One region of the Pseudoalteromonas sp. Z9A6 genome, then DNA from elsewhere that is predicted to be linked to it. Evidence: predicted binding sites of a transcription regulator. Region 1 holds the regulator's gene; the other holds the start of a gene.

What was found. Region 1 encodes MetJ, which represses methionine synthesis genes. Its sites were predicted from a motif close to TAGACGTCTAGACGTCTA; they were not measured.
Positions count from the first base shown of each region.
Region 2: the regulator MetJ is predicted to act here: its motif matches at 3,009-3,026, upstream of GQR53_RS07595 (methylenetetrahydrofolate reductase).

Region 1 covers NZ_WTKZ01000005.1:70,718-75,287, forward strand. Annotated here, with positions in the region: gene rpmE (50S ribosomal protein L31) at 206-421, shown strand; gene GQR53_RS03255 (malic enzyme-like NAD(P)-binding protein) at 948-2,189, shown strand; gene metJ (met regulon transcriptional regulator MetJ) at 2,254-2,574, opposite strand; gene metB (cystathionine gamma-synthase) at 2,864-4,111, shown strand; gene metL (bifunctional aspartate kinase/homoserine dehydrogenase II) at 4,280-4,570, shown strand, end outside.
Region 2 covers NZ_WTKZ01000013.1:75,408-79,977, forward strand. Annotated here, with positions in the region: gene GQR53_RS07580 (DEAD/DEAH box helicase) at 1-641, shown strand, start outside; gene GQR53_RS07585 (sensor domain-containing diguanylate cyclase) at 700-1,680, shown strand; gene GQR53_RS07590 (hypothetical protein) at 1,694-1,882, shown strand; gene GQR53_RS07595 (methylenetetrahydrofolate reductase) at 2,009-2,965, opposite strand; gene GQR53_RS07600 (pitrilysin family protein) at 3,216-4,570, shown strand, end outside.

The DNA of each region.
Region 1 (4,570 bases):
CTGTAATGTACTAAAAATACCGCTAAAAACCTACTAGCAATAGTACTTGAGAAAGAGATTGTTCACTTTTTTAGCGAAAAGATAAATAAATACTTGTGCAGGGGAAGGTTGTTGGATAAAATCCGCCACCAACAAATTTGTTTTAACGACGTATGGTGCCAGACTTCGGGTTTGGAGAGCGATGCGGCCTTAACTAGAGGTTCCTATGAAAGAAGGTATTCACCCTAAGTACGAAGTAATTTCTGCAACATGTTCATGCGGAAACAAATTCGAAACTAGCTCAACTCTTTGTAAAGACATTCACTTAGACGTATGTTCTGCGTGTCACCCGTTTTACACTGGTAAGCAAAAGATTTTAGACACTGGCGGCCGTGTTGATCGCTTCAACAAGCGCTTCGGTGCACTTAGCAGCAAGAAGTAATTATTGCTGTTTAGTTAAAAAAAGCACCTTAGGGTGCTTTTTTTATGTCTAAAATTTACCACTTCTTATCTTATTTAGCTTGCTCGAGCTACATCACACCTTGCATAACTATTTCCTATTCTTATTCTGAGTATGCATAAACCTTTGCAGACAAATTGATAGATATTCTCTATATTTTAAATAGTACAAATTTTAACTAGGTTGATAAAAGTAGCTAACGTGGGCTTATCTGTTTTTAAAGTAGTGTAGTAGGCTGTTATTTTAAGTTTATGATGATACGTTAAACATACATTTTTTTAATATTTTAATAGACATAAACGCACCTCAAAACTTACTTTTTTGGTGAATTTTTATTTATCAAATGTTTATATAATCCTGCAAAGTTACTGAAAAACCTCTTAAAATTAAAGGATATAGCATATAACAGGATAGACCTGATATTGCTTGGAATTTAAAAATAATAAGGGTATCGTACCCCAAGACTCCACCTCTCACTTTAACTTAAATTGCAGGATACCATCGCGTTATGTCTGACTTTCGTGAACAAGCACTACATTATCACTCACATCCCGTACCTGGTAAAATTAGCATTGAGCTAACAAAACCAGCTGAAACAGTTCAAGACTTAGCCCTAGCTTATAGCCCAGGTGTCGCTGAGCCTGTACGTGAAATTGCCGCAGATCCTGCAAATGCATATAAATATACCGGTAAGGGTAACATGGTTGCGGTTATCACTAATGGTACTGCAATTTTGGGCTTGGGTAATTTAGGTCCTTTAGCGTCTAAACCAGTAATGGAAGGCAAGGCGTTATTGTTTAAACGTTTTGCAGGGCTTGATTCTATTGATATTGAAGTAAAGCACAAAACAACAGAAGACTTTATTAACACGGTTGCCAATATTGCTGACACATTCGGTGGTATTAACCTTGAAGATATTAAAGCACCAGAGTGTTTTGAAATTGAAAAAGCATTAATAGAGCGTTGTAGCATTCCTGTTTTTCATGACGACCAACACGGCACCGCCATTGTTACGGCTGCCGGCATGTTAAATGCGCTAGAAGTACAAGGTAAATCAATTGAAGATGCAATAATTGTATGTTTAGGTGCAGGCGCTGCTGCAGTTGCGTGTATGGAACTGTTAATTAAGTGTGGTGCACTGCGTGAACACATTTATATGCTTGACCGTAAAGGTGTTATTCATACTCGTCGCGATGATTTAAATGAATATAAACAGCTTTTTGCTAACAATACCGATAAACGCACATTGCAAGATGTAATTGCAGATGCTGATGTGTTTGTTGGTGTTTCGGGTCCTAATTTGTTAGCTGCCGAAGATTTAAAACTAATGGCAGAAAAGCCGATCGTGTTTGCATGTTCAAACCCAGATCCAGAGATCGATCCTGCACTTGCTCACGGCGCACGCAACGATTTAATTATGGCAACAGGGCGCTCTGATTACCCTAACCAGGTTAACAATGTTTTATGTTTTCCGTTTATTTTCCGTGGTGCACTTGATGTACGTGCAAGCGCGATTAACGATGAAATGAAAATTGCTGCAGTTGAGGCTATTCGTAGTATTGCCAAAGAGCCTGTACCTGCAGAAGTTTTAAAAGCCGCAGGCGTAGATAAGCTAGAGTTTGGTGCGCAGTACATTATTCCAAAACCAATGGATCCGCGTTTACTACCGCGTATAGCTAAAGCTGTAGCACTTGCTGCGGTTGAGTCGGGTGTTGCGCAAATTGACTTGCCGGAAAATTATATGGCGTAATATATAACGCTTAAACAAAAAAACCTCAGCAATGCTGAGGTTTTTTTATTAAAAAGGTAACGATTTATTCTTCGTTTAAAATAGGCACTTCTAAACCCATTTCTTGCATTATCTTTTTAACTTCTTCTGGTACTTTTTCTGCGTTGTCTTTACGTAGGTCATCGTCATTTGGTAAAGGTTGACCAGTAAAGGCATGCAAAAACGCCTCACATAGCAATTCACTATTTGTTGCATGGCGGAGGTTGTTGATTTGACGACGCGTACGCTCATCCGTTAAAACTTTTAATACATTTAGCGGGATCGAAACGGTGATCTTTTTAACTTGCTCTGATTTTTTCCCGTGTTCTGCGTATGGGTGAATATACTCACCATTCCATTTAGCCATAAGATGTATCGTTGCCTCAGATTATTAATTTCTCACACGGTATAAAAAGCGTGTAAATATGCGTGAAATTCTATCGATTTAAAAAAGATAGTCAAATAATAGATACCGATCTATCTTAATAAGCCTATTTGGGATGTAAAAATAAGCTCACTTTTGTGAGCTAAAATATGATACTAGCAAACGCCTTCCCTAAATTTAGCCATCTAGAGCTTTAAAATCCTTTGACTTATTAAAACGGATAACTTACTCTTTTAGACGTCTAAACATCCAAATTAATCAGGTGACGAATATGAGCGAAAAAAACAAAGCGACCATTGCTGTACGTAACGGCGTTGATGCTGATAAACATCATGGTGCAGTGGTGCCGCCAATTTATTTATCAACGACTTATTCGTTTGCCGACTTTGATACTAAGCGTGAGTATGATTATGGCCGCAGTGGTAACCCTAATCGTGATATTTTAGCAGAGACGCTTGCTAAGCTTGAAGGTGGCGCTCGTGGCATAATTACGGCCACTGGTATGGCTGCCGTGCATTTAGCTACTCAGCTACTTAACAGTGACGACACGTTAGTAATTCCACATGATTGTTATGGTGGTAGCTATCGTTTATTTACATCGTTACAAAAACGCGGACTATTGAAGCTTGAAGTATTAGATTTAACAAAAGAAGAAAGCCTTCAACAAATTTTAGCAATTAAACCTAAGCTTATTTGGATAGAGACTCCAAGTAACCCAGTACTTCGTTTAACCGATATTAAAGCGGTTACCGATGTTGCTAAGCAATGCGGTGCATTGGTTGCCGCAGATAACACGTTTTTGTCTCCTGCCTTACAAAACCCTATTAAGTTTGGTGTAGATATTGTGGTGCATTCAACTACTAAATATATTAACGGGCACTCAGATGTAGTGGGCGGCGCTGTTATTGCTGCAACACAAGAGCTTGGTGATGAGCTTGCTTGGTGGGCAAATAATATTGGTATTACGGGCGCCCCTTTTGATAGTTATTTAACGCTTCGTGGTCTACGTACTTTAAATGTGCGCTTAAGGCAGCACCAAGAAAATGCGCTAGCAATAGCTAAGTACCTTGAAAGCTCCAATTTTGTAAGCCAAGTTTACTATCCAGGACTTGAGTCACATCCTCAACATGAGCTTGCTAAAGCACAACAACTTGGCTTTGGTGGCATGGTTAGTTTTGATATTAAAGGCGATATAAACGACGCCGCAGCATTTTTAACTAGCCTTAAAACGTTTAGTTTAGCTGAGTCACTAGGTGGCGTAGAGAGTTTAATTTGTCACCCTGCAACTATGACGCACGCAGGTATGGAGGCAAAGGCACGTTTAGAAGCGGGTGTGGGCGATACGCTTATTCGTATTTCGGTTGGGATTGAAGATATACACGATTTAATAGCTGACTTTGAACGAGTATTTGAACTTGTAAAACCAGGGAAAAATAAAAATGTTGGCCGTGTAGGCAAAGGTGCTGGCACTTCTGGTGGAAACGTTAAATTAAGTGCAGCCCGTCCAGCGCTTTGGTAAGTAATACCAATCCGCAATAATACCTAATCAATTTGAGGGATTAAACCGCACGATAACATCGTTAAAAATTCCTAATATAGAACAACTAAATAACGAAATTTTTGCCTTGTTATCGATACGGTTTTTTACCTCAAAATAGACAACTTAATTAAGCGAATTGGTATAAATATGGTCAATTGTGTACATAAATTTGGTGGTTCAAGCTTAAGCTCTAGTGAGCGCTATCAAAGCGTAGCTAAAATAATTATTGGGCATACTCAGCCGGGTGACTGTGTTGTGGTATCTGCTGCAGGTAAGACTACAGATACACTTGTGTCGTTGTGGCAAAGTTATCAGCTGCAAGACACGCAAGCTGTCGCTGATATTTTACTGCAGTTAAATAACCATCAAAGCGATTTAATTGAGCAGTTATTACAAGCTGATTTAAAGCGCTGCGCACTTAAAACACTAAATACCGAG
Region 2 (4,570 bases), on a different contig from region 1:
TTAAAAACCCAGAACTAATTGAAGTTGATAAACGTAACTCAGCCGCAGTTGAAGTAGAGCAAGTTATTTACGCTGTAGATGAGGATCGTAAGCGCGAACTTGTATCGCACATGATTGGTATGAAAAACTGGCGCCAAGTGCTTATTTTTACTCGCACAAAACAAATGGCTGATCAGCTTGCTAAAGAAATGTGTAAAGACGGTTTAAAAACCGAATCAATCCATGGCGACAAATCGCAAGGCGCACGCGACCGTGCATTGCAAAACTTTAAAGAAGGTATTACACGCGTACTTGTTGCAACCGATGTAGCTGCGCGTGGTTTAGATATTTCTACACTTAGATACGTAATTAACTTTGAACTACCGTACATTGCCGAGGATTACGTGCACCGTATTGGCCGTACAGGTCGTGCTGGCGAACAAGGACTTGCTATGTCGCTGGTAAGTCTTGATGAGCAATGGCTGCTAGAAGAAATTGAAGTACTACTCGATACGCGTTTAACGCCGCAGTGGTTAGAAGGTTACGAGCCAGATCCTAATAAAAAGCCAAAAGATAATCGTAAAAATACTAACAAGTCGCGAAAAGATCGCGATAAAAAACGCATCACTGGTAAAAGAGAGCCAAGTAGACGTCGTAAATAATAGCTTTTACTTTGCTTTCTTGCCTATACTGGAGCTACTAAATAGCCGAGGTAAAGCAATGTTTGAAATTGATCAATGGGCATTTTCTGGTATTGATGGCCAAATATCTTTGCATAAATGGCAAAAAACAATCGACCTTATAACGGGGCTTTTTTCAGCCCCGTCTGGTTATATAGTTCAGGCAACAAGCAAAGGCTATCGCGTTGTTATTAGAAGCAACGAAGGTGGATCTAACTTTGAGACCAATCCTATACTCCCTCCTCAAACACCTCTGTTTTGTCGGTACGTTGCTGAAACTAAAAATATTTTATATGTTAATGATGCAAGCAATAACGATGCATGGAACACCCTACCAGAAGTAGTTGAAGATGGTGTTGAATCCTACCTAGGTTTACCTATTCATTGGCCTGAAGGCGAAGTATTTGGCACGCTATGTTTAAAAGACACTAAAAAAACAAGCTATACCGATGAATACTTTGAACTCATAGAGCAACTACGCGATTTAATTGAAGACGACCTAGCGCTTGTGTATAGCTATGAGCAAATGCGCGAAATAGCCATGTTAGACTCATTAACGAATATTTATAACCGCCGAGCACTTAACTTATTAGCCCAGCAAAAACTTAACTTAGCGCTACGTTTAGGCTTTGACGTGTGTTGTTTGTTTATTGATATAAACGACTTTAAAAAATTAAACGACACCTGCGGACATGAAGTGGGCGACAAAGCCTTAATTATATTGGCAGATACGCTAAAAACGCATTTAAGAGATGCTGATATAGTAGGGCGCTTAGGTGGCGATGAGTTTGTTGCAGTAATGCAAGTAAGCGATAAAAGCAAAATTAACTACATCATGGATAAAATTTCGACTGAGTGTTCAAAAGCCTTACTCAAAGAAGACGTTTGCGATTTATCGCTTAGTATTGGTTATAGTTTTACTAATAAACAAAAGCAGCCCTTTGAAGCGCTATTAAGTGATGCAGACCACGCAATGTATAAAAATAAACAAGCGTACAAGCTCGCTAAAAAAGCACAATAAAAGGAGGTTCGTCATGACTCATGCCACACAAACTTGGCTGGTTTTTTCTGCGATAGGTTTTATTTTTTCCTTAGCAATAATAAGCTTATTTGAAACGTTTCCTAGCATTAGATTTATATCTAATGAGGGAATAATTTTTGGTGTTATGTGCTCCTCTATGGGGTTTGCCTTAAAAAGGCTTGAGAGTAATAACCAAAAATAGCTTTCATGGATAGCTTAAGCTGCAAATTTTTACTTGTATTTATTAATTAATTTTTCAAAGAACGGACATAAAAAAGCAAGCCATTAGGCTTGCCAAGAAGGGTGTTAATTAGCTCTAACCTAGTCTTTAAGCTATTAGCTTTTCCGCAAGGTTTAATTCCATAATGGCTTTTAATAAACGGTATAGGTTAATTGACGCGTCAATTTCTTCTTTACGGTTTGTTAAGCTTTCAATATTTAGGCCCAGCGGTACATCTAAATGCGCACAGCTTTTAAGTATTAAGTCGAGGTTTTCGCGGCAAATACGGACTGATTCGCTTAATGTATTGTCTGCATCAAGCATGCGCCATTTAGTTGCCTCTGGCACTGAGATACCCAACCATTGCATAAAGTCTAAGGTTTTTTCGCCGCCGCACGGGGTAAACGTTAATATAATACGTTGAGGTGTAATCCCTTGTGCTTTACATGTACGTGCGTAGCTAGTAATTAGCTCTATAGTAGCTTGTGCGTCGTAAACAGCTTGCGATATAAAAAACTGACAACCTTGTGCTGTTTTTTCTATTAATCGTTCGTGCTCATTTCGTTTACTTGAATGGCGCTCAGCAATCGTAACGCCACCTAAAAAGAAATCATCTGATTGCTCAGCCAATGCTTTATACGCATCTGGCAGGCTTAGCTTTATATCGCCTATCGATGATGGGCTACCTACTAAAACAACATTTTGTAAATCGTAGTCGTTTTTAGTTTTACTTAGCCAATCTTTAAATTCGCCTACGCCACGCTGCGCCACACTTTTATAAGTAATCACATCTTGTGCAGATAAATTACGAAGTAAATGGCTGTATTCACGCGGATCAACGGTTTGTTTAAACGCAAATGGGCGGTCTTGATTAGTGCGGCTGCTTTCGTCTTGAATGTCGTAAATTATCACGCCGTCGTATTCAATTTCGTGTAAGCGACCTAATAGCTTTTCTGCAATGATTTTTAATTGCGCTTTATCGGTGCCAATTTTAGGCGGGGTAGTACCAATAAGATAAACACCTTGGTTGGTGTCCACTATCTTCTCTTTTAGTGATAAAGCCATAATCCTCATTCCAGCTAAGTTTGTTTAGATGGATTTAATATAGCAGCCATTTAGACGTCTAGATAGATTTATTTAGTGAAAGTTTTTCAACTAACATGATGTTTATTCATTGTGCTTGTTCCCATAATTTATAATTGACACAGTTGTTTACATAATAAATTCCCTTGGGGCTCTTATATTTATTGGCTTTGGGGCATAATTAAAGAGTTAAATCTGATAACAAATTTGCTCAATTTAAAAAGGGACAACAATGAAATTTAAATTATTAGCAACCAGCTTAGCGGTATCACTGGCGTTAACGGGTTGCGCCATGCAACAAAACCAAAGCACGCAAACAACAGCACAACAAGAACAAGTAAATAAAGCTGATGACCGTGTTTTTTCACAAGATTACTTAATTGAAGAGCTAGAAAACGGCTTACGTGTCATGGTTGTTAAAACCGATTACCCTGATGTAGTGTCGCTGCAAATTCCGGTATCGGTAGGGTCGCGTAACGAAGTTGAAGAGGGCAAAACAGGCTTTGCTCACTTTTTTGAACACATGATGTTTAAAGGCTCACAAAAATACCCTGAAGATGTGTACTCAGACATATTAAAAAATTCAGGTGTTGATAACCGCGCATATACAACAAACGATTACACAAATTACCATTTAAACTTTTCAAAGCAGCATCTTGATAAAGTACTTGAGCTAGAAGCTGATATTTTTCAAAACTTAACCTACACCGAAGAGCAATTTAGAACCGAAGCGCAAACGGTAAAAGGTGAGTACTTAAAAAACAACGCGAGCCCAATTCGTAAATTATTAAGCGCTGTACGCGAAGAAGCGTTTGATAAGCACACGTATAAACACACCACTATGGGCTTTTTTAAAGACATAGAAGCCATGCCTGATCAAATGGCGTACGGAAAAGAGTTTTTTGCTAAATTTTATAAGCCTGAGTATGTGTCACTTGTTATTGTGGGCGATGTAGAGCCAAAAGCTACAATGGCAATGGTTAAAAAGCATTGGGGTAGCTGGAAAAAAGGTAACTATGTTGCCGATATTAAAGCTGAGCCTGTTCAACAAGCGCCAAAATATTTGCACCAGCAAGATGAAGCACTACCAGGGCATTGGTTGCTTGTATCGTACAAAGGCGCTGCGTGGGAGCCTGCTAAAAAAGACAGAGCGGCGCTTGATTTAATCTCACAGCTTTATTTTTCAAATAACTCTGATTTATATCAAGAGCTAGTGGTCGACAAACAAATTGCCAGCCAAATGTTTGCCTATAACCCAGAGACTAAAGATCCGGGTTTATTACACGTATTTGTTAAAGTAGAAAACGCAGACGATTTAGTCACTGCACGCGATGCAATTAACCGAACTTATGCAAAAGCACGCACTGAACTTGTTGATGGTCAAAAACTGAGTGATTTGAAATCGAATCTTAAATACAGCTTTATTAATGGTCTTGATTCGTCGCAAGCGATTGCATCAACCCTTGCCAGCTACATGCATTTTGAGCGCGATCCTGAGGTTATAAACCAGCTGTATAAATCGGCAGATAACATTACCAGCGCAGATATTAAAGCCGTTGCTAATAAATACTTTACCGATAACGCACG